2 regions of the Streptomyces sp. NPDC046887 genome follow, and region 1 is predicted to be linked to the other one. Evidence: riboswitches for the same ligand, from Rfam matches in the RefSeq annotation. Region 1 holds a riboswitch; the other holds the start of a gene.
What was found. A riboswitch is a leader RNA that binds a small molecule or an ion and turns the genes downstream of it on or off. The one in region 1 is predicted to bind glycine.
Positions count from the first base shown of each region.

Region 1 (14,789 bases):
CGCTCACCGTCGAGGACGGCGCGGGCGCGGTCGACGCGGACATGCTGCTGGACGCGATCCAGGAGCTGCGCGCGGCCGGTGCCGAGGCCATCGAGGTGAACGGGGTGCGGACGGTGGCCAACAGCTACTTCAGCGGCGACCCCGGTGGCATCGAGGTCGACGGGCGGGCGATCAAGGCGCCGTACCGGTTCGAGGTGATCGGGAAGCCGGAGGATCTGGAACCGGCCCTGAACATCCCGGGCGGGGTCGTCCAGACGCTGGAGAAGGAGCAGGCCACCGCGGTGGTGAGCCGGTCGGAGAAGATCGTTGTCGATGCCTTGCGACCGGTGCAGCGGCCTGACTACGCTCGGTCGTCCTCGCAGTGAAGCGGGGGTGTATGGGGGCCGTTGTCCAGGGGCACCAGGTTGCGGGGGGTCGGCGCACCGAGATCGCGGTGCGTGAGGGAAACTGTCCGGAGGATACGGACGTTGTGAGAATGTCCGGGTCGGCAGGTGTGTTCGTCCGAGGTTCGTCCTGCCCCACGGGCGGGTCTGTTTCGTTCAAGGGGAATCGCCCGTGAAGTTGTTTGCGAAGTTGTTCGGCAAGAGCGCACGCGAGGACGGCGGCAACGCCCGGCACCGCGCACCGCGCCATGGCCAGAGTGAGGAGCAGGGCGGCGAGCGCCCCCTGTTCCGTGATGAGGTCGGCCACCCCGGTGGTGACGTTTCCGGAGGCCAGGGCGCGTCTGTTGACCCTGGCTCGGCAGGCCGCATAGGTTTCGGGGAACCATCGACCTCGGGTGCGGGCGGCGGGTTCACCCCCGACCCGTACGCCACCAGCCCGCATCTCGCGGGCCAGCCGCGGCAGGAGGGTTCGGCCATGCCGGTGTGTACGAGGTGCGGTCACCGCAACGCCGAGGCGAGCCGTTTCTGCTCCAACTGCGGTGCCCCGCTGCGTGCGGGTGCGGTGCCCGAGCGGGCGTCCGAGACCACCTCCACGATCTCCATCTCGGGCCTTGAGGCGTACGACTCGGAGGTCACCGGCCAGACGCAGCTGCCGTCGCTCTCCCCGGAGGCCCAGGCCGCCGTGGAGGCGCTGCCGCTGGGCTCGGCGCTGCTGGTGGTGCGCCGGGGGCCCAACTCGGGCAGCCGCTTCCTGCTGGACGGCGACCTGACCACGGCCGGACGCCACCCGCAGAGCGACATCTTCCTGGACGACGTGACCGTGTCGCGGCGGCATGTGGAGTTCCGGCGCTCGCCGGACGGCAGCTTCACGGTCTCCGACGTCGGCAGCCTCAACGGGACGTACGTCAACCGGGAGCCGATCGACTCGGTGCCGCTGAACAACGGCGACGAGGTGCAGATCGGCAAGTACCGGATGGTCTTCTTCGCGAGCCAGCAGCGGGGCGTGTGACCCGGCCGGGCAGGTCTCTGCCGCGCGGCGCCGGGGACGGTGCCGCGCGTGCGGCCGAGCGCCTGGTGAGCATCGGCACGGTGCTCACCAGGCTCCGCGAGGAGTTCCCCGAGGTCACCATCTCCAAGATCCGCTTCCTGGAGGCGGAGGGGCTGGTGGAGCCTCGCCGCACCGCGTCCGGGTACCGCAAGTTCAGCCCCGAGGACGTGGAGCGGCTGCTGCGCATTCTGCGCATGCAGCGTGATCACTATCTGCCGCTGAAGGTGATCCGGGAGCATCTGGACGCCGTCGAGCGCGGCGGGGAGTCCGCCGCCGCCCCGCCGGTGCCCGCGCCGCGCCGCAGGGCCGGGGAGGACGGGCCGTGGGAGCACCCGGCCGCCGAACCGCCCGAGCCCCCGCCGCCGGTCCGGATCGGCCGTCCGGAGCTACTGGCGGCCGCCGGGGTGGGCGAGGGGGAGTTGGTCGAGTGGGAGTCCTACGGGCTGCTCCAGCCCGGCCCGGACGGCGGGTACGACCCCGAGGCGGTGACCGTCGCCAAGCTGGTCGCCGAGCTGCGGCGGTTCGGTCTGGAACCCCGCCATCTGCGGGCCGTGAAGGCGGCCGCCGACCGGGAGGCGGGGCTGGTCGAGCAGGTCGTGGCGCCGCTGCGCCGGCACCGCAACCCGCAGACCCGGGCCCATGCCGAGGCCACCGCGCAGGAGCTGGCCGGGCTGTCCGTACGGCTGCACGCGGCACTGGTCCGGCTGGCCCTGGGAACCCGTCCGCAGTAGGCGCCGGGGCCCGTCGGGGCCGCGGAACGGGGGGCCGGGCAGCGCCCCGGAACCGATCTTGGAGGGGCCCGACTATCCAAACCGGTCCGGCACGTCCTAGGGTTGCCATGTGAACGAGCTCGATGTCGTCGGTGTCCGGGTGGAAATGCCGTCCAACCAGCCGATCGTGCTCCTGCGTGAAGTGGGAGGCGACCGGTACCTCCCGATCTGGATCGGTGCGGGAGAGGCGACGGCGATCGCCTTCGCCCAGCAGGGCATGGCCCCTGCCAGGCCGCTCACGCATGACCTCTTCAAGGACGTCCTGGAGGCGGTGGGCCAGGAGCTCACCGAGGTGCGCATCACGGACCTGCGGGAGGGTGTCTTCTACGCGGAGCTGGTGTTCGCCAGCGGTGTGGAGGTGAGCGCCCGGCCGTCCGACGCCATAGCGCTGGCCCTGCGGACCGGGACCCCGATCTACGGGAGCGACGGCGTGCTCGATGACGCGGGCATCGCCATCCCGGACGAGCAGGAGGACGAGGTGGAGAAGTTCCGCGAGTTCCTCGACCAGATCTCGCCCGAGGACTTCGGCACCAGCAGCCAGTGAGCTCCGCCGCCTCGGAGACCGGGGCGGCGACCGTGCCCCTCCGGAGGGCGCGACCGTGCCGAAACAGCGCACACGCTGATGAAACGCGCATCCTTGCCCGATTCCAGGTCACGCCAAACCACTCTCGGGGTGATTGTCACTCGGCGTGGCGAGCGCGGCGATCGTTGACGCACCCCCGGTGACTCCCTACCGTCGAGTGGCAGGTCAAGGACGGAGGGTCGTTGTGATGATCAGCGGCGACGGTGCGACGGGGAGTGCCCCCGGACGAGGTCCGGTGGAGCAGCGGCCGTATCCGCTTCACGGGCAGACCCACGGGCAGACGGCCGACCGCGCGCCGGGCGGCGCGGCGCTCTCCCACGGCGGTCCGGACCGCCCTTCCACCCCGGCCCCCGAGCCCGCCGACGAGGCGGTCGGCTACCGCGGGCCCACCGCCTGCGCGGCCGCCGGGATCACCTACCGCCAGCTCGACTACTGGGCCCGCACCGGTCTGGTGGAGCCCAGCGTCCGGGCCGGCCGGTCGGCGGGCGCCCAGCGCCTCTACAGCTTCCGGGACGTCGTCCTGCTCAAGATCGTCAAGCGCTTCCTGGACACCGGGGTCGCCCTGCAGAACATCCGCACCACCCTGGTGCATCTGCGGGCCCGCGGCGGCGACCTGGAGCACATGACGCTGATGAGCGACGGGGCGACGGTCTACGAGTGCTCCTCGCCCGGCGAGGTGGTGGCGCTGCTCCAGGGCGGCCAGGGCGTCTTCGGGATCGCCGTCGACGTGGTCTGGCGGGACGTCGAGGCGGCGCTGTCGCAGCTGCACGGCGAGCGGGTGGACACCGGCGAGACCCTGGTGCGCCACCATCCGGCCGACGAGCTGGCGCGGCGCCGGCGCGACCGGGCGGTCTGAGACGGCGGCCGCGCCACTCGTACGGGTGTGCGGGGCGGTTGTCAGTGGGATGCGGCAGCATCAGTGGTGTGAGAGCCGCGCCCACCATCCTGCATCTGGACATGGATGCCTTCTACGCCGCCGTCGAGCAGGCGGCGAAGCCCAGTCTGCGCGGAAAGCCGGTGGTGGTCGGCGGACTGGGCCCGCGCGGGGTGGTGGCGACCGCCTCGTACGAGGCGAGGCGCTTCGGGGTGCACTCGGCGATGCCCACCGGGCAGGCCCGCCGACTGGCGCCCAACGCGGCCTATCTGGTCCCTCGGTTCACCGTCTACCGGGCGGTCAGCGAGCAGGTGATGGCCCTGCTGCGGGCGCTGTCACCGCTGGTGGAGCCGCTCAGCCTGGACGAGGCCTTCGTGGACCTGGAGGCCGGGGGCGCGGCGGACGACGCCGCCGGCGCCCGGCGCACCGGGGAGCGGCTGCGGGCGGACATCCACGCGGTCACCGGGCTCACCGGCTCGGTGGGGCTGGCCGGGTCCAAGATGCTCGCCAAGATCGCCTCCGAGCAGGCCAAGCCGGACGGGCTGCTGCTGATCGAGCCGGGCACCGAGCGGGAGCTGCTGGGGCCGAAGCCGGTGCGCATCCTGCCCGGTGTGGGCCCGGCGACCGGCGAGCATCTGCGCCGGGCCGGGATCACCACGGTGGCCGAGCTGACCGAGGCCGGTGAGGACGAGCTGGTACGCCTGGTGGGCAAGGCGCACGGGGCCTCGCTGTTCCGGATGGCCATGGGGTACGACGACCGCCCGGTGGTCGCCGAGCGGGACGCCAAGTCGGTGTCGGTGGAGGACACCTTCGACGTGGACCTGCACGACCGGGTGCGGGTCCGGGCCGAGGTGGAGCGGCTGGCCGAGCGGTGCGTGCAGCGGCTGCGGGGCGCCGGGCGCTCCGGCCGGACGGTGGTGCTGAAGGTGCGCCGCTACGACTTCTCCACGCTCACCCGCTCCGAGACGCTGCGCGGCCCCACCGACGACCCGGGCGTGGTGCGGGAGGCGGCGGCCCGGCTGCTGGAGCTGGTCGACACCACGGGCGGGGTGCGGCTGCTCGGGGTGGGCGTGACCGGGCTCGCCGACTACACCCAGGAGGACCTGTTCGCCCAGGCCGCGGAAGCCCGTGAGGCGGCGGCGGTGGCAAGGGCGGCGGACACGGCCCGGGAGGACGGTGTACGGGGCGAGGGCGGCGTCTCGGGCGGCGGGGAGCCCGCCGGGGTGGACACGGGCGGGAGCGGGGCAGCGGGGGCCGGGGTGGGCCTGGAGGAGGCGGCGGTCGGTACGGGTGCGGAAGTGGTCGCTCCGGTCGCGGCGGAGCACCAGGGCGCGGTGGTTCTCCCTGCCGGGACGCGGGGCGGCACCGAGGGTGTGGTCCCGGAGCCGGAGGAGGGCGCGCGGAAATGGCTGGCGGGGCAGGACGTACGGCATGCCGAGCACGGAGCCGGATGGGTGCAGGGCAGTGGGATCGGCCGGGTGACGGTGCGGTTCGAGGCGCCCACCTCGCCGCCCGGGCGGGTGCGCACCTTCCGTACCGACGACCCGCTGCTCAGCCCGTCCGATCCGCTGCCCCTCGTACCGGAGCCGGAATCGGAGTCGGAGGAGGCGGGCGGTCGGCTCTGCTGACCGGGGTCAGTCGTCCTGGCCGGCCAGGCGGCCGAAGTCGCGGTCCGGGGGAGGCGGCGCGGCCGGCAGGGCGATGCCGTAGTGGTGGTAGAGCTGCACCTCCTGCTGCGGGGAGAGATGGCGGCCCACGCCGAAGTCCGGGGCGTCCTTGATCAGCGCCCGCTCGTAGGGCACCCGCAGCTCCTCGCCCACCAGTTCGCTCGGCTCCAGGGGGACGAAGGCGTCCCGGCTGAACAGGCCGGTGCGCACGGCCGCCCACTCGGGCACACCGGTCGCGTCGTCCAGATAGACCTCGTCCACGGTGCCGATCTTGTTCCCGTCGCGGTCGAACGCCTTGCGGCCGATCAGGCTGCGCGGATCGATGTCGGTCTGCACGGTCCCTCCAACAGGTCGCACCCGCTCCATGGACACTACGTAAGGGCACAACGGTGACGTCGGCCACTTGAGGGATGGCGCCGGGACCCCGCTGGTAGGCTGGTTCCGGCTGCTGACCCCGTGCGGGAGAGTCCTCCGAGCAAGACCGTCGGAGGCGCCGAAGGAGCAAATCCTCCCCGGAATCTCTCAGGCCCCCGTACCGCACGGACGAGGTCACTCTGGAAAGCAGGGCAGGCGTCGGACGGCACCTGCCCTCACCGACGGTGAAAGCCGGTCCGCCGCAGGGCGGTCCGGTGAAGCTCTCAGGTTGAGATGACAGAGGGGGAGGCCGTCCGGGCACCCGCGCCGTGGTGCCCCTCGCAGGTCGTGACGACCAGGAGGCCCCCGCAGATGACCGCCAACCGTACTCCGCTCACCGAGCTTGAGCAGGGCATCCCCTTCGAGCAGCGGCACATCGGGCCCGACGCCGAGGCCCGGGCCAAGATGCTCGCGCAGGTCGGCTACGGATCGCTCGACGAGCTGACCGCCGCCGCCGTACCGGACGTCATCAAGAGCACCGAGGCCCTCGGGCTGCCGGACGCCCGCACCGAGGCGGAGGTGCTGGCCGAACTGCGTTCGCTGGCCGACCGCAACCAGGTGCTCGCCCCGATGATCGGGCTCGGCTACCACGGCACCTTCACCCCGCCGGTCATCCTCCGCAACGTCATGGAGAACCCGGCCTGGTACACCGCCTACACCCCGTACCAGCCGGAGATCTCCCAGGGCCGGCTGGAGGCGCTGCTCAACTTCCAGACCATGGTCGCCGAGCTGACCGGGCTGCCCACCTCCGGCGCCTCCCTGCTGGACGAGGGCACCGCGGCCGCCGAGGCGATGTCGCTCTCCCGCCGGGTCGGCAAGGTCAAGCAGGGCGTCTTCCTGATCGACGCGGACGCGCTGCCGCAGACCATCGCCGTGATCGAGACCCGCGCCGAGCCCACCGGTGTCGAGGTGGTCACCGCCGACCTGAGCGAGGGCATCCCGGCCGAGATCGCCGAGCGCGGCGTCTTCGGTGTGCTGCTCCAGTACCCGGGCGCCTCCGGGGCGGTGCGGGACCTCAAGCCGGTCGTCGACCAGGCCCATGAGCTGGGCGCGATCGTCACCGTCGCCGCCGACCTGCTCGCCCTCACCCTGCTCACCTCGCCGGGCGAGCTGGGCGCCGACATCGCCGTCGGCACCACCCAGCGCTTCGGCGTCCCGATGGGCTTCGGCGGCCCGCACGCCGGCTATATGGCCGTCCAGGCCAAGCACGCCCGCAGCCTGCCCGGCCGGCTGGTCGGCGTCTCCGTGGACGCCGACGGCAACAAGGCCTACCGCCTGGCCCTGCAGACCCGCGAGCAGCACATCCGCCGCGAGAAGGCCACCAGCAACATCTGCACCGCGCAGGTGCTGCTCGCCGTGATGGCCGGGATGTACGCGGTCTACCACGGCCCCGAGGGGCTGAAGACCATAGCGCGGCGCACCCACCGCTACGCCGCGATCCTCGCCGAGGGCCTGCGCGCCGGGGGCGTGGAGCTGCCGCACGGCGCCTTCTTCGACACCGTCACCGCCAAGGTGCCCGGCCGGGCCGCCGAGATCGTCGCCGCCGCCCGCACCGGCGGGGTCAACCTCCGCCTGGTCGACGCCGACCAGGTCTCCGCCGCCTGCGACGAGACCACCGGCCGCGCCCAGATCGCCGCCGTGTGGAACGCCTTCGGCGTCACCGGGGACGTGGAGGCGCTGGACGCCGCCACCGAGGACGCCCTGCCCGCCGGGGTGCTGCGCACCGACGCCTACCTCACCCACCCGGTCTTCCACGCCCACCGCTCCGAGACCGCGATGCTGCGCTATCTGCGCCGGCTCGCCGACCGGGACTACGCGCTGGACCGGGGCATGATCCCGCTGGGCTCCTGCACCATGAAGCTCAACGCCACCACCGAGATGGAGCCGGTGACCTGGACCGAGTTCGGCCAGATGCACCCCTTCGCCCCGGCGGCGCAGGCCCAGGGCTATCTGACGCTCATCCGCGAGCTGGAGGAGCGGCTGGCCGAGGTCACCGGCTACGACAAGGTCTCCATCCAGCCCAACGCGGGCTCCCAGGGCGAGCTGGCCGGTCTGCTCGCGGTCCGCGCGTACCACCGCGCCAACGGCGACACCGCCCGTACCGTCTGCCTGATCCCGTCCTCCGCGCACGGCACCAACGCCGCCAGCGCGGTGATGGCCGGGATGAAGGTGGTCGTGGTGAAGACCGCCGACGACGGCGAGATCGACGTCGAGGACCTGCGGGCCAAGATCGAGCAGTACCGCGACGAGCTGTCGGTGCTGATGATCACCTATCCGTCCACCCACGGGGTGTTCGAGGAGCACGTCGCCGACATCTGCGCCCAGGTGCACGACGCCGGCGGCCAGGTCTACGTGGACGGCGCCAACCTCAACGCCCTGGTGGGCCTCGCCAAGCCGGGCCACTTCGGCGGCGACGTCTCCCATCTGAACCTGCACAAGACCTTCTGCATCCCGCACGGCGGCGGCGGTCCCGGTGTCGGCCCGGTCGGCGTGCGCGCCCACCTCGCCCCGTACCTGCCCAACCACCCGCTCCAGCCGGGCGCCGGACCGGAGACCGGTGTCGGCCCGATCTCGGCCGCCCCCTGGGGCTCGGCCGGCATCCTGCCGATCTCCTGGGCGTACGTCCGGCTGATGGGCGGCGAGGGCCTCAAGCGCGCCACCCAGGTCGCGGTGCTGGCCGCCAACTACGTGGCCAAGCGCCTGGAGCCGCACTACCCGGTGCTCTACACCGGCCCCAACGGACTGGTCGCCCACGAGTGCATCGTGGATCTGCGCCCGCTGTCCAAGGCGACCGGCGTCAGCGTGGACGACATCGCCAAGCGGCTGATCGACTACGGCTTCCACGCCCCGACCATGTCGTTCCCGGTGGCCGGCACCCTGATGATCGAGCCCACCGAGAGCGAGGACCTGGCCGAGCTGGACCGGTTCTGCGAGGCGATGATCGCCATCCGCGCCGAGATCGAGAAGGTCGTCTCCGGCGAGTGGCCGGCCGAGGACAACCCGCTGGGCAACGCCCCGCACACGGCGGCCGCGCTCGGCGGCGACTGGGACCACGCCTACACCCGCGAGCAGGCCGTCTTCCCGGCCGGGGTCTCGGCCGCGGACAAGTACTGGCCGCCGGTGCGCCGGATCGACGGCGCCTTCGGCGACCGCAACCTGGTCTGCTCCTGCCCGCCGCTGGACGAGTACGAGGGCTGACAAGGACCACCGCTCATGCCGAGGGCCGGTACGGAGGATTCCGTACCGGCCCTCGGCCGTTGTCCTGTCTCCGGTCGCGCCCGTGCGGAGTCAGCGCCGGTCCGGTGTGCGGCGGCTCAGGCGGCCGTCATCACCTGCGCTGTGCCCAGCGGCCGGTGCGGGGCGATGATCTGCCCGTCCGGCAGCAGCTCGCCGGTGTCCTCGAAGACGAGGACTCCGTTGCACAGCAGGCTCCAGCCCTGTTCCGGATGGTGCGCCAGCAGGCGCGCCGCCTCCCGGTCGGCGGAGTCGGCGGTCGGACAGGCTGGCTGGTGCTGGCACATGGATCGGTTCTTTCGCTGCGGTGTCGTATGTGTCCTGCGGCTTGACGCGGAGTCCATCGCCGCCCCCCGTGTGTCGTCGGTCCCTGTGGACGGATCCCGCCCCCAGTGTTGCCCTACGGACCGCGGTCCGCAGGGATTTCGCAGCAGAGCTTCCTCAAGCTCCATGACGTGTCACCCGTGCGGATGGTTCAGCTCTACCGAACCATCACTTGGGACCGTTTCGCCTGACACCACTGGACTAGTCCGATCGGGTGGGCCCGATGGGTGGCCCCCCTTCGTCGGCTCAGGCGGTGGACTCCAGCAGCGGGGGAGGAGCCAGCCGCAGCGTCATCACCGGCAGCAACTCGGCCACCCGGTACGGCAGATGGGAGGCGATCCCCGGCGGCGCCGGGGCCAGCGGGACCAGCAGGTCGGTGGGGGCCGGGGTGCCCTCCGCCGGGTCGGCCCCGGCGTTGCCGTGCAGCCACAGCGTCAGCATGTACAGCTCCGGAACGGAGAGCAGCCGGGGCTGGTAGCGGCCCGCCATGGTCTCCGCCTGGCGCAACGCGCGTTCGGTGGAGGCGAGATAGGGCCCCTCGAAGAACCGCGAGACGGTCCAGCCGTCGGCCGAGGGCAGCGCGTCGGCGGCCGCCACCACACGGTCGCCGCCGCGGATGTGGAACCGCCAGCCGGCCAGCCGGGTGCGCGGCGCCCCGGCCCGGGCCGGCCGGGCCGAACCGGTGGCGGTCGGGGCGTCCCGGACGTCCAGCACATGGACGGGGAGCGGGAGTTCGGGGCTCAGCGGTCCCTGGACGGACCGCAGGGCGGGGGTGTGCGCGGAGCGTACGACGGGTGAGCCCAGCGCGGTGAGGACGGAGCGCAGGGCGGGCGCGGGGGCAGGGGATACCTGAAGCGGCATGTGGGTCGCCTCTCGGTCAACGGACACGGGCGTGCGGGAGACAGGTGGAGACAGGGTGCTGCGGAGGAGAAGGGCGCGGACGGCACTGTCGGCAGCGGGGTCAGAGGTGGCCGCCGGGCCGGTGGGCCGGGCGCGCGACTCTCTGCCTCGTCCCGCGGAAGTTTATACGACGGGCGTTCGCCGATTGTTTCGGCTAGCTGTCGAGGTGGTTACCGGCAAGAACTCATCCGGTCTTTGTTTCGCGAAGTATCTGTGGATTCTCCGTGCGCGCCACCGGTCCCGTCTGCGCTCCTGCCGGGAACGGGGTCGGCTGGATCGCGACCCTCGTTTCCGGTGGCTCCGGCCGGCCTTTCGCGGCATCGTCGGCGCGGTTACTGCCTGCGGCCTCATGCCTGCGGAATGTGCCGCGTGGACGTCCTCTCCAGACTACCGGGCGAGAGGCTTCGGTGCGGGCGTTATGGATCAGCCCATGCGGGCAGTATGGTCCGTGACGCAAGCGGCCGGTGCCGCGTACCCCACCCATGAGGAAGGACGCTCCGATGGGGGAGAAGGTCGTGGCGGACGGGTTCGACCTGTCCGACCGGCAGAGGTACCGCGCGAAGCTCCAGCAGTGCCTGACGGGCCTCGGGCGGCTCCTCGCCGAGAAGCGGTTCGACAAGCCGCGGAATCTCGTGGGTCTGGAGATCGAGCTCAATCTCGCGGGCGCCGACGGTATGCCGCGGATGATGAATGGCGAGGTGCTGGAGCGCATCGCGAGCCGCGATTTCCAGACCGAGCTGGGAATGTTCAACCTCGAAGTGAACATCCAGCCGCACCGGCTCGGCGGCCGGGTGCTGGAACAGCTCGCCGAGGAGCTGCGCACCGGGCTGGCATATGCGCACCGCAAAGCCCGTGAGGTCGATGCCGGAATCGTGATGATCGGCATTCTGCCGACACTCGCCGAGAAGGACCTGGTGTCGGCGAACCTCTCCGACGTCGACCGCTACGTCCTGCTCAACGACCAGATCACGGCGGCCCGGGGCGAGAGCTTCGCCCTCGACATCGACGGGGTGGAGCGGCTGACCTCCACCGCCAACTCCATCGTGCCGGAGGCAGCGTGCACCTCGGTGCAGCTGCACCTCCAGGTCACCCCCGACCGCTTCGCCGACGTGTGGAACGCCGCGCAGGCCCTGGCGGCCGTACAGATCGCGGTCGGGGCGAACTCGCCGTTCCTCTTCGGCCGGGAGCTGTGGCGCGAGTCCCGTCCGCCGCTGTTCACCCAGGCCACCGACACCCGCCCGCCGGAGCTCCAGGCGCAGGGCGTACGGCCGCGCACCTGGTTCGGCGAGCGGTGGGTCTCCTCCGCCTACGAGCTGTTCGAGGAGAACGTCCGCTACTTCCCGGCGCTGCTGCCGATCTGCGACGACGAGGAACCGCTGAGCGTGCTGGACGCCGGCGGGGTGCCGCAGCTCCAGGAGCTGGTGCTGCACAACGGCACCGTCTACCGCTGGAACAGGCCGGTGTACGAGGTCGTGGACGGCGTGCCGCATCTGCGGGTGGAGAACCGGGTGCTGCCGGCCGGGCCGACCGTGGAGGACGTGGTGGCCAACGCCGCGTTCTACTACGGGCTGATCCGGGCGCTCGCCGACGACGCCCGCCCGGTGTGGCGGCGGCTCGCCTTCGAGGACGCGGCCCGCAACTTCGACACCGCCTGCCGGCACGGCATCGACGCCGAACTGACCTGGCCTCGGCCCGGCCGCGCGGGCGGGGTGACCACCGTCCCGGCGGTGAAGCTGGTCCGCGACGAACTGCTGCCGCTCGCCGCCGCCGGGCTGGACGCCTGGGGCGTGGAGAAGGCCGACCGCGACCGCTACCTCGGCATCATCGAGCAGCGGTGCCGACGCGGGGTGAACGGCGCCTCCTGGCAGGTGGACACCTTCCACCAGGCCCTGGAGGAGGGCCTGGAGCGGGACGCGGCGCTGGCCGCCACCACCCGCCAGTACTGCCGGCTGATGCGGCAGGGCGAGCCCGTGCACACCTGGCCGGTCGGCATCGGCGACGACTGACCCCCGTTGAGCGGGACCGGCCGGGCGTCGGGCAAGCTGTCGGCTACGGCAGGCGGCATCCGACCGGAGGCAGGTGTACGGGCACGTGGCAGCAACCCTTCCCGCGGAGGGCGTCTCACAGCGGACCCTGAGGTCCGAGACCTGGATCGTGCTGGCCCTCTCGCTGGGGGCGAGCGCGGCCTCGGCGCTCATCAGCTTCATCGGCTCGCTGACCAGGCCCGAGGGCTTGAAGGACCAGGCGGCCACCCTCAACGGCTCCTACGCGCCCGGGCGGCCCTGGCTGGACCTCGCCTGGCAGCTGTTCGGCATCGCCACCGCGCTGGTGCCGGTGGTGCTGGTGGCCCATCTGCTCACCCGGGAGGGCGCGCCCGGGCTGCGGGCCATCGGCTTCGACCGCCGCCGCCCCTGGTCGGACCTGGGGCGGGGCGCGCTGGTGGCGGCCGGCATCGGCAGCGCGGGCCTCGCCTTCTACCTGGTGGTCCGGGGAGTCGGGGCCAATCTGACGGTGGTGCCCGAGTCGCTGCCCGACGTGTGGTGGAAGTACCCGGTGCTGGTGCTGTCGGCGATCCAGAACTCCGTGGTGGAGGAGGTCATCGTCGTCGGCTATCTGCTGCGCCGGCTGGACGGGCTGGGCTGGTCGCCGATGGCCGCGCTGGCCGCCAGCTCGGTGCTGCGCGGCTCGTACCACCTCTACCAGGGCATCGGCGGCTTCGTCGGCAACCTGGTGATGGGAGTGGTCTTCGTCTGGCTGTACCGCAAGTGGGGGCGGGTGGGGCCGCTGGTGGCGGCCCACGCGCTGCTCGACATCGTGGCCTTCGTCGGCTACGGGCTGCTGGCGGGGCGGGTGGACTGGCTGCCGACCGCCTGAGGCCTACGGTCCGGTGAGCAGTTCGCCGTCGATGACGGTGACCGCGCGGCCGGTGAGGACGGTGCGCTCACCGCGCAGCAGGGTGCGGACCAGGCCGGTACGGGACCCGCCCTGGAAGCCGGTGAGCTCGGCGCGGCCCAGGCGGGCCGACCAGAACGGCGCCAGCGCGGTGTGGGCGCTGCCGGTCACCGGGTCCTCGTCGATGCCCAGCGCGGGGAAGAAGCAGCGGGAGACGAAGTCATAACCGCGCCCCGGGTCCTCGGCGGCGGCCGTGGCGATGACGCCCCGGTCGGACAGCGCCGCCAGCCGGGGGTGGTCGGGCGCCAGTCCCCGTACCGTCCTCTCGTCCGCCAGCTCCACCAGCAGATCGCCGATATGGGCGGCCGTGTCCTGGACGGAGAGCACCTCGGCGCCCAGGGCTTCGGCGAGGCCGTCGGGGGCCGGGACGGGGGTCAGCGACGAGGTCGGGAAGTCCATGGCCAGGGTGCCGTCCGCCTCCGCGGTCGTGGTCAGCACCCCGCTGCGGGTGGCGAACCGGACGGTTCCGGTGGCCCGGCCGCTGGTGTGCAGCACATGGGCGGTGGCGAGCGTGGCATGCCCGCACAGATCGACCTCGGCGACCGGGGTGAACCAGCGCAGCGCCCAGTCGGCCTCGCCCCCGGGTGGGAGCGGGCGGGCGAACGCGGTCTCGGAGAGGTTCACCTCGGCGGCCACCCGCTGGAGCCGGCGGTCCTCCGGGAAGCCGTCCGGGGAGGCGGTGGTGGGGCTGTCGGGGAGGAGGACCACACCGGCCGGGTTGCCGGCGAAGGGGCGGTCGGTGAAGGCGTCGACGATTCGGATGCGCATGGGCCGACGGTAGGGCGGCGGAGGGCGGGGCCGCCAAGGCCAATCGGCGGTGACTGGACCGGGGCCCATGGCCGCGGCTCGCGCATCCTTTCGAGGGTGCGCGGCCGGGTGACGGTGGGCAAGCCAAGATCATCTGGCTGATACCGTCCCGGCCCGTGATCCCTTCAGAGACCTCCGCCGCGACCGCTCCCGCGACCCCTCCGGTGCCCTCGTCCGCCCGCACGGACACCTTCCGCCCCCTGCTGCTGGACGCCGCCGAACCCGCCGCCGAAGCGGCCCTCGCGGCGCTGCTGGGTTCGGGCCTGGTGCGGGAGGTGCACGACCGCATCGACGAGCAGGTGGCGGAGTGGGTGCGCTGCTCGGCGCCCGGTGAGCGCTGGGAACGGGAGCGGCTGGAGCGGGCGGTGGCCGAGGTGTACGGCGGTGCGCCGAGCCGGCGGTACGGGACCTGGGTCTGGTACCCGTGGACCGGGCGGCTGGTGCATCTGCTGCCGGCCGAGGAGTTCCGGCTGGTCCGTACCGACCGCAACCGCGACAAGATCACCCGGGCCGAGCAGCAACGGCTGCTGGGGCGGCGGATCGGTGTGATCGGGCTGTCCGTGGGGAACAGCGCGGCCCTCACCTGCGCCCTGGAGGGCGTCGGTGGATCGTTCCGGCTGGCGGACTTCGACCGGGTCGGCCTCGCCAACCTCAACCGGCTGCGGGCCGGAGTGCACGACCTCGGCGTGGAGAAGACCGTGCTGTGCGCACGGCAGATGTACGAGATCGACCCCTATCTGGACATCGAGATCCACCGCGCCGGGGTGACCGAGGAGACCATCGGGGACTTCTTCGACGGGCCAGGCGCGCCCGGTGCGCCCGGTGTCGGGCTG
Region 1 covers NZ_JBEYXH010000057.1:5,694-20,482, forward strand. The annotation lists gene ABZ945_RS31535 (DUF881 domain-containing protein) at 1-365, shown strand, start outside; gene ABZ945_RS31540 (FHA domain-containing protein) at 448-1,392, shown strand; gene ABZ945_RS31545 (MerR family transcriptional regulator) at 1,458-2,162, shown strand; gene ABZ945_RS31550 (bifunctional nuclease family protein) at 2,272-2,745, shown strand; gene ABZ945_RS31555 (MerR family transcriptional regulator) at 2,969-3,640, shown strand; gene ABZ945_RS31560 (DNA polymerase IV) at 3,709-5,286, shown strand; gene ABZ945_RS31565 (PRC-barrel domain-containing protein) at 5,293-5,661, opposite strand; glycine riboswitch at 5,775-5,873, shown strand; gene gcvP (aminomethyl-transferring glycine dehydrogenase) at 6,052-8,937, shown strand; gene ABZ945_RS31575 (DUF5999 family protein) at 9,054-9,260, opposite strand; gene ABZ945_RS31580 (hypothetical protein) at 9,544-10,158, opposite strand; gene ABZ945_RS31585 (glutamate-cysteine ligase family protein) at 10,698-12,203, shown strand; gene ABZ945_RS31590 (type II CAAX endopeptidase family protein) at 12,289-13,071, shown strand; gene ABZ945_RS31595 (PhzF family phenazine biosynthesis protein) at 13,075-13,917, opposite strand; gene ABZ945_RS31600 (ThiF family adenylyltransferase) at 14,073-14,789, shown strand, end outside.

Region 2 (14,789 bases), on a different contig from region 1:
GTTCACCAGGGACGGGTCGTCCACCACGTCCTGGTTGGACTCGACGACCTCACCGCTCACCGGCGAGTACAGGTCGCTGACGGACTTGGTCGACTCCAGCTCGCCGCAGGTCTCGCCCGCGGTCACCGTGTCGCCGACCTCCGGGAGCTGGGCGTACACCACATCGCCGAGCGCGTTCGCCGCGAACTCGGTGATGCCGACCGTCGACACGCCGTCCTCGGCGGGCGACAGCCACTCGTGCTCCTTGCTGAAGCGCAGCTGCTGGGGGTTGCTCATGACCTGGATTCTCCTGTACGCGGGGGAGTGGTGGTGAACGGGGGAGCGGTGGCGCGGGCGTGCCTCACCCGTGCTACGGGGCCGGATGCGGCCGTACGGGTACGGGCTGACCCTTCCGTACGGCTACGGGCTACCGGCTACGCGGTCACTTCTGCCGCTTGTAGAACGGCAGCGCGACGACCTCGTACGGCTCATGGGTACCGCGGATGTCGACGCCGACGCCCGCGGTGCCCGGCTCGGCGTGCGCCGCGTCCAGGTAGGCCATGGCGATCGGCTTGCCGAGGGTGGGGGAGGGGGCGCCGGAGGTGACCTCGCCGACCACCTCGCCGCCGGCCACCACGGACATCCCGGCGCGCGGCACCCGGCGGCCCTCGGCGACCAGCCCGACCAGCTTGCGCGGCGGCTTGGCGGCGGCGCGCTCGGCGGCCGCCTCCAGCGCGGCCCGCCCGACGAAGTCGCCCTCCTTCTCGAACTTGACCACCCGGCCGAGCCCCGCGTCGAACGGGGTCAGCGCGGTGGTCAGCTCGTGCCCGTACAGCGGCATGCCCGCCTCCAGGCGCAGGGTGTCCCGGCAGGACAGCCCGCACGGGATCAGCCCGGCCTCCGCGCCCGCCTCGGTCAGCGCGGTCCACAGGGTCTCGGCGTGCTCGGGGGCGGAGAACAGCTCGAAGCCGTCCTCGCCGGTGTAGCCGGTACGGGCGATCAGCGCCGGCACCCCGGCGACGGTGCCGGGCAGCCCCGCGTAGTACTTCAGCCCGTCCAGGTCGGCGTCGGTCACCGAGGCGAGGATGCCGGGGGAGGCCGGGCCCTGCACCGCGATCAGCGCGTAGGCGTCCCGGTCGTCGCGCACCTCGGCGTCGAAGCCGGCCGCCCGCGCGCTCAGCGCGTCCAGCACGGTCTGGGCGTTGGAGGCGTTGGCGACGACCATGTACCGCCGCTCCTCCAGCCGGTAGACGATCAGGTCGTCCAGGATGCCGCCGTCCTCCTGGCAGATCATGGTGTAGCGGGCGCGGCCCACGGCGACCGAGGAGATGTTGCCGACCAGCGAGAAGTCCAGCAGCGCGGCGGCCTGCGGCCCGGTGACGGTGATCTCGCCCATGTGGGACAGGTCGAACAGCCCGGCCCGGCTGCGGACGGCCTGGTGCTCGTCCCGCTCGCTGCCGTAGCGCAGCGGCATGTCCCAGCCGGCGAAGTCGGTCATGGTCGCGCCCAGCGCGCGGTGCACGGCGTCGAGGGCGGTCGTACGGGGGGCGGTGCTCATCGGATGTGGCTCCCAGGTCCGGGGCATGCTGGCGAGGACGATCCTCCCCATCTGTCATCGGAACCTGAGAGGTTCGCCGCGACCACGGCGGGTCGGGGCTTGCACCTTGGGTGGAGCCGGCGGAGCGGCTCGCTTTTCAGATCTGCCTCATCGCGTGCGGTACGGGGCCTGAGAGATTCAAGGGAGGGACTTGCTCCTTCGGCGCCCGGGGCGTGCGGTGTACCTCTCGGTACGGCCCCGGAACTCTCCCGCGCGGATTCGAGCGGCCGGTATGCGGTTGTCAGCACGGTCGAGCGGTCGAGCTGTCCAACTGTGCGCGTGGCGGGCACATCATCGCACGAGCACTGCCATCGGAAAAGGTCCGGATTGCCGGGGCCTCAGCGTGGGGATGGTCATATCACTTGTGCCTTATTACCGATTCTTTACACTTCAGGGGCAAAGCTCGGAACACGGCGAGCCCCTGGCGTGAGACAGCTCGGGAAGCTGGGCCCGACGGGGCCCGTTGGACGGGGGAGTGAGCGATGAGGACGCAGCGCACCGAGGCGTACGCGACGGGCGCGGGCCCGGCCGGCGCGGCCGGCACCGGGTCCGGCGGCGCCGTGCGGCCCCGGCTGCCCGCCCGCGCCCGGGCCACCGCCGCGGATCCGGCCGCCCGCCCCGCCCTGCCCACCGTGCGCGATCTGCGCGAGCGCTCCGGCCGCGGCCCGCGCGCCCTCACCTTCGCCCCCGGTGACCTGGTCGTCGTCTCCGGACTGCCCGGCAGCGGCAAGTCCACCCTGATCGCCCGCGCCGCCCAGGGCCGCGGCATCGACTCCCAGGACGCCCGCGAGCGCTGGGAGCACCGGATGCCCGCCGCCCTGCCGTATGCGGTCTACCGCCCGCTCGCCCGGCTCGCCCACTACGCCGGGCTGCGCCGGGCGCTGCGCTCCGGCGAGCCGGTGGTGGTCCATGACTGCGGCACCCAGGCCTGGGTGCGCCGCTGGCTGGCCCGGGAGGCCGCCAGACGCGGCCGCCGGCTGCATCTGCTGCTCCTGGACGTCACCCCGCGCACCGCCCGCCAGGGCCAGCGCGACCGGGGCCGGGGCGTCTCCGGCTACGCCTTCGCCCGCCACCGCCGGGCCGTCGGCCGGCTGGTCGGCGACGCCGAGCGCGGCATCCTCCCGGCCGGCTGCGGCTCCGCGATCCTGCTGGACCGCCCCGCCGCCTCCGCCCTGCGCCGGATCGCCTTCGACGGCTGACGGGCCCCGCTCGCCCGGGTAGGCAGCCCCTTCCCGCCCGGGCTGACAGCCCTCGCCCGCCCCGCGTTAGGGTGCAGCCACCGGTGACCCGACCGGGGCGGAGGCGCGCGCGGCGCGGGGAAGGACAAGGGCAGCAGTGGACACCGCATGGCCGGCCAACGAGCTGGAGGAGGCGCTCGCCGCCTCGCTCGGCACGCCCGAGGCGGGGGCCCGCCTGATCGAGGTGCTGGGCCGCAGCCAGGTCTGGGTGCCGCTGCCGGGCGGCGGCGGCCCCGACAGCCGCGATCTCGACCTGCCCACCCTGGAGCTGGACGGCCAGGCCTACGTCCCGGTCTTCAGCTCCGCCGAGCAGTTCCAGCGCTGCGCCGGCCCCCGCCTCCCGCACGCCGTGGCGCCCGCCGTGGAGTTCGCCCGGGGGCTGCCCCCGCAGGTCGGCATCGCCGTCAACCCGGGCGGCGCCGTCGGCGTACCGCTGCCGCCCCCGGCCGTCGCCGAGCTGTGCCGCATCGGGCACACCCCGCTGGACGGGCCCGCCTCCGGCGGCCGGGTGCGGCTCTTCGAGCCCGACTGGCAGGACGACCCGGTGGACTTCCTGGCCGCCGCGGCCGCCGAGTTCGACGCCGCCGGCACCGTGCTCACCGCCCGCCGCTGCCTGGCCAGCGTCGAGGGCGGCGACCCGGTGCTCTTCATCGGCGTCCAGCTCTCCTCCTGGGAGGGCCCCGAGCGCACCGCCCCGATGGACGCCCTGGGCCGGGCGCTCGGCCGCGTCCCGGTGCGCTGGCCGGTCAACCTGGTCCTGCTCGACGTGGCCCAGGACCCGGTCGGGGACTGGATGCTGGAGCGGGTCCGCCCCTTCCACCAGCGCGGACCGGCCTGACCGCGCCCGTCGCACATAAGCTTGCCGGGTGGGCCGGGTGGCCCGTAGAGGGGCGGGAGAACGAGTGAGCGGGTCAGGCACCGCGGCGACCGGTGGGGTCGAGGAGCTGCTCGGACGGGTCGTGCCCGGCCGGTACGACGCCTACGAGGCGCTGCTGCACGCCCTCGCCGACGGCCGGCTGTGGATGCTGCTGTGGCAGGGCCGCCCCGGCTCCTCGGACGCCCAGTACGGGAACATGGAGGTCGACGGCCACGGCTACGCCCCGTGCGCCACCTCCGAGCGGGAGCTCGCCGCCTCCGGCTGGGACCGCGCCCACGAGGTGGTCACCGGGCGGGACATCGCCCGCGCCCTGTACGCCGAGCGCTGGGGCCTCTGGCTCAACCCGCACGCCCCCGGCGGCGGTGTCGGCGTCCCCTGGCCCGACCTGCGCCGGATCGCCGCCGGCCTGGACCGGATGCCCGCCGGACCGCTGCGGCTCTCCGAACCCACCATCGCCCTGCCGCAGTTCTACGCGCTGCTCGCACAGAACGCCCACCGCACCCCGGCCGTCCGCTCGCTGCGCCGCGCCTGGGTGCAGCCCGCCGCCGGCACCCCGTACCTGGTCATCGGCCTCGACCTGTACGACTCCGGCCAGGGCGCGGTGGACGCGGTGCGGGCCATCATGAGCCAGTCGGTGGCCGCCGTCCCGGACGGGCTGCCGGTCTCCACGGTCGCCATGTCCGACTCGTACGACCCGGTGGCGCTCTGGCTGCGCGCCCACGCCCGCCCCTTCTACGACCGCGAGGCCCACGCCACCGCCCCGGTCGTCCCCCACACCGGCTACGGCTACCCGCCCCGTACGCTCTGAGCTTTCTGACGCCGATTCAGGCGGCGGGTGCACCGCACGCGCCGAAACCGCATCCTCCCGGACGACCGACACCCATGCCGGTCAGTCGATCCAGTCGATCCAGTCGATCCAGTCGGTCCAGTCGACCCGGTCATCCGAGAGGGCACCCATGTCTTTCCCGCCTCCCCGTCCGTCCCGCCGCGCCCGCCGCACCGCCTCCGGTCTCGCCACCGCCCTGCTCGCCCTGGCCGGCCCCCTGGCGCTCCCGGCCGCCCCCGCCGTCGCCGCCGCCCCGGTCAAGGCCGGGCCGATCAGCACGGTGACCTACCCCGCGGCCGACCAGGGCGCCGCCCTCCGCTACTGGACGCCCGAGCGCATGAAGAAGGTCGGCGGCACCGTCGACCTGGGACCGAGCGGGCCGCTCGGCAAGCCCTGGACCGGCAAGGCCGTCCCCAGCGTCGGCCGGCTCTTCTTCGTCAACCACAAGGGCCAGGACACCTGGTGCACGGCCACCTCCGTCACCAGCGGCAACGGCTCGGTGATCATGGCCGCCGCGCACTGCGCCCGGCTCGGCTCCTCGCCGGTGAACACCTACACCGACCTGGTCTTCGCCCCCGGCTACGCCAAGGGCAAGGCCCCGTACGGGCGTTACGCCGTCAAGGCGACCATGACCCCGCGCAGCTGGGCCGAGGACACCGTCAACGACGTGGCGGCGATGGTGGTCGCCACCCCCGTCAAGGGCAAGCGGCTGGCCGACGCGGCCGGGGCGCAGCAGATCGCCTTCGGCCGCAAGGCCGGTGAGCGGGTCACCGCCTTCGGCTACCCGGCCACCACGCCCCAGCGGGGCGAGGAGCTGATGCACTGCGCCGGCACCACCAAGCCCGCCCCCGGCAACGAGCTGCTCCTCCCGTGCGACCTGGCCGGCGGCTCCAGCGGCGGCCCCTGGCTGGCCGGCTTCGACCCCGCCACCGGCAAGGGCACCGTGGTGTCGGTCCTCAGCCACGGCGAGGACCTCGCGAGCAGCAGCCCGATCTACGGGCCGGTGCTCGACCAGACCGCCCGGGCCGCCTACGACGCCGCCCAGCGCGGCTGACCTGCTCCGTCGCTCCGGCCGGTCCGCGACCCCGGGCCGGCCGGAGCGCCCCGCCCGTCCCGATCCAACTCAAGGACCACCCGCCCCGCCCCCGCCGCCCGCCCGCCGATGTGCCCGCACATGGGTGCCGATGACCGCGTGGCGGCCCTATCTCCCGTATACGTCCGGTTGGTTCGGTGTCCGGGTCTCGACTGGGTATCACCGCTATGCGGACTGTTCTCCTCGGTCAGAGGCGTGGGTAGTGTTCGGCCAATCGAACCCAGCGACCATGCGCACATACCAGGGGTGGGCTATGCACACGTATCGATCACGATCCATCCGGGCGGTCACGGCGGTGGTCGCCGTCGGGCTGATCGCCTCTGGTTGTGCCAGCGACCGCGACAAGGACGGTGACAAGGGCGGCGCCAAGGACACCTTCGTGTTCGCCGGCGCCGGCGACCCCGGTTCGCTCGACCCCGCGCTCGCCACCGACGGCGAGACCTTCCGGGTCACCCGGCAGGCGTTCGAGGCGCTGCTGGAGCACGAGTCCGGCGGCAGCAAGCTGACCGGCGGCCTGGCCGAGACCTGGTCCAGCAACCCGGCCGGCACCGTGTGGACCTTCAACCTCCGCAAGAACGTGAAGTTCCACGACGGCGAGCAGTTCAACGCCGCCGCGGTCTGCGCCAACTACGACCACTGGTTCAACTGGAAGGGCACCTACCAGTCGAGCGCGGTCTCCTACTACTGGCAGGCCATCATGGGCGGCTTCGCCAAGAACGAGGACCCCGAGACGCCCAAGGCCAACTACAAGTCCTGCACGGCCAAGGACGAGAACACCGCGGTCATCGAGGTCAACGAGCCCTCCGCCAACCTGCCCGGCGGCTTCTCCCTCCAGGCGCTGGCGATCCACTCGCCGAAGGCGCTCAAGGAGTACGCGAAGCAGGACGCCTCCGCCAAGGGCGACGCGATCACCTACCCCAAGTACAGCCAGGAGGCCGGCACGGTCGCCGGCACCGGCCCGTACAAGATCACGAAGTGGAACAAGGGCAACAAGGAAGTCAGCCTGTCCCGCTTCGACGACTACTGGGGCGACAAGGCCAAGATCAAGAACCTGGTCTTCCGCACGATCTCCACCGAGGAGACCCGCCGCCAGGCGCTCCAGGCCGGTGACATCAACGGCTACGACCTGGTCGCTCCGGCCGATGTGAAGACGCTGGAGAAGGAGGGCTTCCAGGTCCCCACCCGCGACGTCTTCAACATCTTCTACGTCGGCATGACCCAGACCGCCAACCCGGCGCTGAAGAAGCCCGAGGTGCGGCAGGCCATCTCGCACGCCATCGACCGGGAGAACCTGGTCAAGACCCAGCTGCCCGAGGGCGGCAAGGCGGCCACGCAGTTCATGCCCGACACGGTCGCCGGCCACTCGGACAAGGTGAAGACCTACGCCTACGACACCGCGAAGGCCAAGGGGCTCCTCAAGAAGGCCGGCGAGGAGAAGCTGAAGGTCCAGTTCTGCTACCCGACCGAGGTCACCCGCCCGTACATGCCCGCCCCGCAGGACATGTTCGAGCTGATGAAGGCCGACCTGGAGAAGGCCGGCATCACCGTGGAGCCGAAGGCCATGAAGTGGGCCCCGGACTACCTGGACGCCACCGAGGCGGGCTCCTGCGCCCTGTACATGCTCGGCTGGACCGGTGACTTCAACGACGGCTACAACTTCATCGGCACCTGGTTCGCCGGCTTCGACAAGCAGTGGGGCTTCAAGGACAAGAAGGTCTTCGACGCCGTCACCGCCGCCTCCAAGGTGACCGACCCGGCCGGCCGCGTCGAGGCGTACAAGAAGGCCAACGAGATCATCGCCGAGTACGCCCCCGGTGTGCCGATCTCCTCCTCGCCGCCGGCCATCGCCTTCGGCAAGAACATCAACCCGCCGAAGGTCTCCCCGCTGACGCAGGAGAACTTCGCCGAGGCCAGCTTCAAGTAACCGCACACCTTGCGGGTCCGCCCGGCCACTGAGACCTCCGTGGCCGGGCGGACCCGCTCCAACGTGAGAAAGGGGCACGCGGGGTGCTGCGACTCGTCGTACGAAGACTGCTACAGCTGATACCCACCCTGCTCGGCCTGTCGGTCCTGCTGTTCCTCTGGCTGAACCGACTGCCCGGCGGACCCGCCTCAGCGATCCTGGGCGAGCGCGCCACCGAGGCCGAAGTGGCACGGATCAACCGGGCCCTCGGGCTCGACCAGCCGATCACCGTCCAGTACTGGCGCTTCCTCAAGCGCATCGCCGAACTGGACCTCGGCACCTCCACCCAGACCGGCCAGCCGGTGTGGGACGAGTTCACCCTGCGCTTCCCGGCCACCGTGGAGCTCAGCGTCGCGGCGATCCTGCTCGCCGTGGTCGTCGGCATCCCGCTCGGCTACCTCGCCGCCAAGCACCGCGGCGGCTGGCTGGATGTGGCCTCCGTCTCCGGCTCGCTGGTCGGCATCTGCATCCCGGTCTTCTTCCTCGCCCTGCTGCTCCGGGCGCTCTTCTCCGTCCAGCTCGGCTGGTTCCCCAGCTCCGGGCGGTTGTCCACCGGGCTCGACGCCACCGTGGTCACCGGCTTCGCGGTCCTCGACGGGCTGCTGACCGGCGAGATCGACGCCAGCTGGGACGCGCTGGTGCACCTGGTGCTGCCCGCCGTCGCGCTCGCCTCCATCCCGCTCGCCGTGATCGTCCGGATGACCCGCGCCAGCGTGCTGGAAGTGCTCGGCGAGGACTACGTCCGCACCGCCGAGTCCAAGGGCCTGCAGAAGCGGACCGTGCGCGGCCGGCACGTCCTGCGCAACGCCATGCTGCCCGTCGTCACCGCCGTCGGCCTGCTCACCGGCAGCCTGCTGTCCGGCGCGGTGCTCACCGAGTCGGTCTTCGACTTCGGCGGCATCGGCTCCTTCATCCGCACCGCGATCGACGCCCGCGACTACCCGGTGCTCGTCGGGTTCATCCTCTTCATCGCCATGGTGTACGTCCTGATCAACCTGCTGGTCGACCTCGCGTACAGCCTCATCGACCCGAGAGTGCGGGTGCACTGAGTTGACCACCCTGACCAAGAAGGCGGACAAGGTCGACCGGCTCGCGGAGCTGATGCAGACCTCCGAGTCCACCACCGGTGCCAGCCTCTGGCGCGAGGCCGCCCGCCGGCTGCGCGACAGCAAGATGGCCATCATCGGCGCGGTGATCATCGCGGTGTTCGTGGTCCTGGCGGTCATCGGCCCCTGGATCGCCCCGTTCACCCCCACCGCGCAGACCTGGCGCGGCGAGGTCTTCCCCAACCGCGGCGAGTTCGTCGGCATGCGCGGCGAGAACTGGTTCGGCCTGGACCACCTGGGCCGCGACCTGTTCTCCCGGATGCTCGTCGGCGCCCGGCAGACCCTGCTGGTCGGCGTGGTGTCCATGCTCATCGGCCTGGTCATCGGCGCCCTGGTCGGCGTGGTGTCCGGCGCCGCCGCCACCCTCGGCGGACCGATGGGCCGGCGCCTGGACACCGTGATCATGCGGATCACCGACATCATGCTGTCGCTGCCCTCGCTGCTGCTGGCCGTCTCCATCGCCGCCGTGCTGGGCCAGTCGCTCACCACCGTGATGATCGCGGTCGGCGTTGTCCAGATCCCCATCTTCGCCCGGATGCTGCGCGGTTCGATGCTCGCCCAGGGCGGCTCCGACTACGTGCTGGCCGCCCGCGCCCTCGGCGTACGGCGCAACCGGATCGTGCTCACCCAGATCCTGCCCAACTCCCTCAGCCCGGTCATCGTCCAGGCCACCCTGAGCCTGGCCACCGCCATCATCGAGGCGGCCGCCCTGTCCTACCTGGGACTGGGCAACCCCGACCCGGCCGTCCCCGAGTGGGGCGTGATGCTCTCGCAGGCCCAGCGGTTCTTCGACAACGAGCCGATGATGGCGGTCTACCCGGCGGTCGGGATCATCATCACCGCCCTCGGGTTCACCCTGCTCGGCGAGGCCATGCGCGAAGCACTCGACCCGAAGCTGCGAGGCTGAACCACCATGCCACTGCTCTCCGTTGACGAACTCAGCGTCACCTTCACGGCCAAGGGCCGCAAGGACTCCACGGCCGTGGACGGCGTCTCCTTCGACGTCGACCAGGGCCAGGTCGTCGGCCTGGTCGGCGAGTCCGGCTGCGGCAAGTCCGTCACCTCGCTGGCGCTGATGGGCCTGCTGCCCGCCAAGGGCGTACGGGTCGGCGGCCGCGCCGAGTTCGACGGCACCGACCTGCTGAAGCTCGGCCCCGCGAAGATCCGCGACATGCGCGGCCGCCATCTGGCCATGATCTTCCAGGACCCGCTGTCCTCCCTCAACCCGGTCGTCCCCATCGGCGTCCAGGTCACCGAGATCCTCCAGCGCCACCGCGGCCTCAAGGGCGAGGCGGCCCGCAAGGAGGCCGCCCATCTGCTGGACCGGGTCGGCATCCCGGACCCCGCCCGGCGGCTCAAGGAGTACCCGCACCAGCTCTCCGGCGGGATGCGCCAGCGCGCCCTGATCGCCATGGCGGTCGCCTGCGCGCCCCGGCTGCTCATCGCCGACGAGCCGACCACCGCGCTGGACGTGACCATCCAGGCCCAGATCCTGGAACTCCTCAAGGAACTGGTCGACCAGGAGGGCACCGCCCTGCTGATGATCACCCACGACCTGGGTGTGGTCGCCGGACTCTGCGACGAGGTCAATGTCCTCTACGCCGGCAAGGCCGTGGAGACCGCGGGCCGCCGCGAGCTGTTCGCCCACCCCACCCACCCCTACGCGCACGGGCTGCTGGGCTCCATCCCCCGCCTCGACGCCCCGCGCGGCGAGCCGCTGAACCCCATCCGCGGCTCCATCAACGACAAGATCGCCTGGGCCGACGGCTGTGCCTTCGCGCCCCGCTGCGACCACTACACGCTGGAGTGCCTGACCGGCACCCCCGAACTGACCGAGCCCCGCACCGCCGGCCACCAGGTCCGCTGCGTCAACCCGGTGCTGCCCCCGGTCCGGCCCGCCGCGGAGGTACCGGCATGAGCCTGCTCGAACTGGACAACCTCAAGGTCCACTTCCCCATCCGCAAGGGCGTGCTCTTCGACCGCACGGTCGGCCATGTCTACGCGGTCGACGGCGTCTCCCTCAAGGTCGAGGCCGGCCAGACCTACGGCCTGGTCGGCGAGTCCGGCTGCGGAAAGACCACCCTGGGCCGCGCGGTGCTGCGGCTGGTCGACGTCACCGAGGGCGAGGTCGTCTTCGACGGCACCGACCTGGCCAAGCTGGACGAGGAGGCCATGCGCCGCTTCCGGCGCCGCCTCCAGATGGTCTTCCAGGACCCGCTGGGCAGCCTCAACCCCCGGCAGAACATCGAGTCCATCCTCGCCGAGGGCATGGCCGCCCACGGCATCGGCGCCGACCAGGCCGAGCGCCGCGAGAAGATCAAGGCCATCCTGGCCAAGGTCGGGCTGCCCGCCAACGCGCTCTCCCGCTACCCGCACGAGTTCTCCGGCGGCCAGCGCCAGCGCATCGGCATCGCCCGCGCCCTGGTCCTGGAACCGGACGTGATCATCTGCGACGAGCCGGTCTCCGCGCTGGACGTCTCCATCCAGGCCCAGGTCGTCAACCTCCTCGAAGAACTCCAGGAGTCCCTGGGCCTCACCTATCTCGTCATCGCCCACGACCTGGCCGTGGTCCGCCATATCTCCGACGTCATCGGGGTGATGTACCTCGGCTCGCTGGTCGAGGAGGCGCCCAGCGACGCCCTGTACGAGGGGCCCCGCCACCCGTACACCAAGGCGCTGATGTCGGCGGTCCCGGTGCCGGACCCCGACCTGGAGGACCGCCGCGAGCGCATCCTGCTCCACGGCGACCTGCCCTCCCCGGCGAACCCGCCCGCCGGCTGCCGCTTCCACACCCGCTGCCCCTGGGTGCAGGAGACCAAGTGCGCCACCGACCGCCCCGAGCTCACCGACACCGGTGACGGGCACCGGGTGGCCTGCCACTGGACGGCCGAGATCGAGGCGGGCACCCTGGCCCGCACCCGCGCCACCGGCGTCGAGGCGGTCACCGAGACCGCCGCCGTCGCCGAGGAGCCGGCGGTCGCGGACGTCGTACGGGAGAAGGAGAACGGCAAGGCGGTGGCGGACGCCGAGCCGGAGCTCCCGGTGCCGGGTGTCGCCGCCGGCGCCCCCGCCTCCGACGCCTCCACCGCCGTGCCCCGCCCGGCCGAGGCCCCGGCCGACGAGCGCTCGCCCTCCGCCGAGGGCGGCGGCAAGCGCTGACGGCGTACGGGGGCGGGTGCGGCGACCGCGTACGGTACGGGCCGCCGCACCCGCCCCCTCCCGGCCGACAGGTGGCCGGCGCCCGCCCCCCCCGGAAGCCGAGGGGCGGCCTGCGCCCGGCACGATCCCCTCCCCGCGCCCGGCACAATAAGGCGTGCTCCAGGACTTCTTCACGCCCTCCGTCCAGCACGCACTGGACCTCGTGGGCATCTTCGTCTTCGCCATCTCCGGCGCCCTGCTCGCCGTGCGCAAGAACTTCGACGTCTTCGGCATGGCGGTGCTCGCGGAGGTGACCGCGCTGGGCGGCGGGCTCTTCCGGGACCTGGTGATCGGCGCCGTACCGCCCGCCGCCTTCACCGACCTGGGCTTCTTCCTGATGCCGCTGGTCGCCACCGCCCTGGTCTTCTTCCTGCACCCGGTGGTCGAGCGCACCCAGGCCGCCGTCAACGTCTTCGACGCCGCCGGACTCGGACTGTTCTGCGTCACCGGGGCCACCAAGGCGTACGAGTACGGGCTCGGGCTCACCGCCTCCGCCGTGATGGGGCTGGCCACCGCGGTCGGCGGCGGTGTGCTGCGGGACGTGCTCGCCAACGAGGTGCCCTCGCTGCTGCGCTGGGACCGCGACCTCTACGCCGTACCGGCGATCGTCGGCGCCACCCTGGTGGTGCTCTGCATCCGGTTCGAGATGCTCAACCCGTTCACCAGCGGGGTCGCCGCCGTCACCGCCTTCGTGATCCGCATCCTGGCGATGCGCTACCACTGGCGGGCCCCGCGCGCCTGGAACCGCCGCTCCTCGGCGGCCGAGGAGGTCATCCCGGAAAAAGCTACCGCTTAGTAACGCACCCGTTGTACGGTTCCGCCATGGACAGCTCGAACAGCGTGCGGAGCCACGGACCGGGCAGCGCTCCCGCCCTCGTACCGGACGGCCCCGCCCTCGCGACCGGCAGCGAATTCGACCGCGACACCGCGGTGACCCGGCGCGAGCCCGGTGTCTACGACGCCGACCTCTCCGCCGGATGGACGATCATCCAGGCGGTCAACGGCGGCTATCTGCTCGCCCTGATCGGCCGGGCCCTCGCCGACGCCCTGCCGCACCCCGACCCGTTCACCGTCTCGGCCCACTACCTCACGCCCTCCCTGCCCGGCCCCGCGGTGGTCCGCACCGAGACCGTCCGCACCGGCCGCACCCTCTCCACCGGGCAGGCCTCCCTCCTCCAGTACGCGGAGGACGGCACCGAGATCGAGCGCATCCGGGTGCTGGCCACCTACGGCGACCTCGACACGCTCTCCGACGACATCCGCACCAGCGCCAAGCCGCCGGCCATCCCGCCGCGCGAGCACTGCCTCGGCCCGGCCGACGGACCGGCCCCGATCGCCGGCTCCACCGCGATCATGGACCGCCTGGACATCCGCCTGGACCCGACCACCCTCGGCTGGGCCGTCGGCGCCCCCTCCGGCAAGGGCGAGATGCGCGGCTGGTTCGGCCTCGCCGACGGCCGCGAACCCGACCCGCTCTCCCTGCTGCTCACCGTGGACGCGCTGCCGCCCACCTCCTTCGAGCTGGGTCTGCCCGGCTGGACCCCGACGGTCGAGCTGACCACCCATGTCCGCTGCCGCCCCGCCCCCGGGCCGCTGCGGGTCGCCATCACCACCCGCAACCTGGCCGGCGGCTTCCTGGAGGAGGACGCCGAGATCTGGGACAGCGCCGACCGGCTGGTCGCCCAGTCCCGCCAACTCGCCCGCGCCCCCCGCGCGTAGCGCGCCGCGGGTCTTCGTCAGGGTCGGCCGGTGCGCGGCCCGGTCCGGTGCCAGGGTCGGCCGGTGTGCGGCCCGGTCCGGTGCCAGGGCCGGCCGGTGTGCGGCCCGCGCGCGTAGCTCCTCCGGCTAGGGTCGGCCGATGTGAAGTCCGACCGGCTGCTCTCCCTCCTGCTGCTGCTCCAGACCCGCGGCCTGGTCTCCGCGACCGAGCTGGCCGAGCGCCTCGATGTCTCCGTACGCACCGTGTACCGGGACGTCGAGGCGCTCTCCGCGTCCGGGGTGCCGGTCTACACCGAGCGCGGCCGGCACGGCGGCGTCGCCCTGCTGCCCGGCTTCCGCACCGATGTCACCGGACTGACCGCCGACGAGTCCCGCGCCCTGTTCGTGCTCGCCGCCGAGGGCACCCACGCCGCCCTGGGCCTGGACACCGCCCTCGGCTCGGCGCTGCACAAGGTGATGGCCGCGCTGCCCGCACCGCACCGCCCGGCCGCCGAACTGACCCGCCGCCGGGTGCTGGTCGACCCCGACCGCTGGCTGCGCTCCCCGACCGCGCCCGGGGTCCCGGTGGACGCCCTGCACGACGCGGTGCTCAGCGACCGCCGGCTCCGGCTGCGCTACCGGCACAGCGGTACGGCGGTCCCGAGGACGTACACCGTCGATCCGTACGGCCTGGTGGCCAAGGCGGGCGTCTGGTACCTGGTCGCCGACCACCGGGGCCGCCCCCGCCTCTTCCGGGTGGACCGGACACACCGGGCGGACCCCCTGGGGGAACCGGTGCGCCGCCGCCCGAGGGTGGAGCTGGCCGAGGTGTGGGAGGTGCTGCGCCGCCGGGTGGAGCGGCGCCCGGCGGGCCTGCGGGTACGCGCCCGGGTCCGGGCCGACCGGCTCGACCTCTTCCTCCGGCTGCACGGCGGACTGCTGACCGCCCCGCCCACGCCACCTGGTTCCGGGGAGTGGTCCAGGATCGAGTTCGAGGTGCCCGATCTGCCGCACATACGCCAGTTCCTCGCCTACGGCCCGAGCCTGGAGGTGCTCGACCCGCCCGACGCCCGCGCCGAACTCGCGCGCTCCGCCGCCGCGGTGACAGCCCTGTACGAGGGGCGGGGCGGTGGGGTCAGTCCAACCAGTGGCGGCGCCCCAGGCTGATCAGCCGCATCCGCCGCCGCGCCACCCGGGCGACCTCCGCCCGCGCC
Region 2 covers NZ_JBEYXH010000015.1:93,552-108,340, reverse strand. The annotation lists gene gcvH (glycine cleavage system protein GcvH) at 1-276, opposite strand, end outside; gene gcvT (glycine cleavage system aminomethyltransferase GcvT) at 422-1,537, opposite strand; glycine riboswitch at 1,685-1,798, opposite strand; gene ABZ945_RS16740 (AAA family ATPase) at 2,059-2,775, shown strand; gene ABZ945_RS16735 (enhanced serine sensitivity protein SseB) at 2,912-3,652, shown strand; gene ABZ945_RS16730 (enhanced serine sensitivity protein SseB C-terminal domain-containing protein) at 3,717-4,499, shown strand; gene ABZ945_RS16725 (peptidase) at 4,648-5,571, shown strand; gene ABZ945_RS16720 (ABC transporter substrate-binding protein) at 5,864-7,534, shown strand; gene ABZ945_RS16715 (ABC transporter permease) at 7,618-8,622, shown strand; gene ABZ945_RS16710 (ABC transporter permease) at 8,624-9,586, shown strand; gene ABZ945_RS16705 (ABC transporter ATP-binding protein) at 9,593-10,597, shown strand; gene ABZ945_RS16700 (oligopeptide/dipeptide ABC transporter ATP-binding protein) at 10,594-11,838, shown strand; gene ABZ945_RS16695 (trimeric intracellular cation channel family protein) at 11,993-12,673, shown strand; gene ABZ945_RS16690 (thioesterase family protein) at 12,700-13,596, shown strand; gene ABZ945_RS16685 (YafY family protein) at 13,738-14,742, shown strand; gene ABZ945_RS16680 (TetR family transcriptional regulator) at 14,711-14,789, opposite strand, start outside.
Region 2: another riboswitch for glycine. It lies ahead of gcvT (glycine cleavage system aminomethyltransferase GcvT); the one in region 1 lies ahead of gcvP (aminomethyl-transferring glycine dehydrogenase).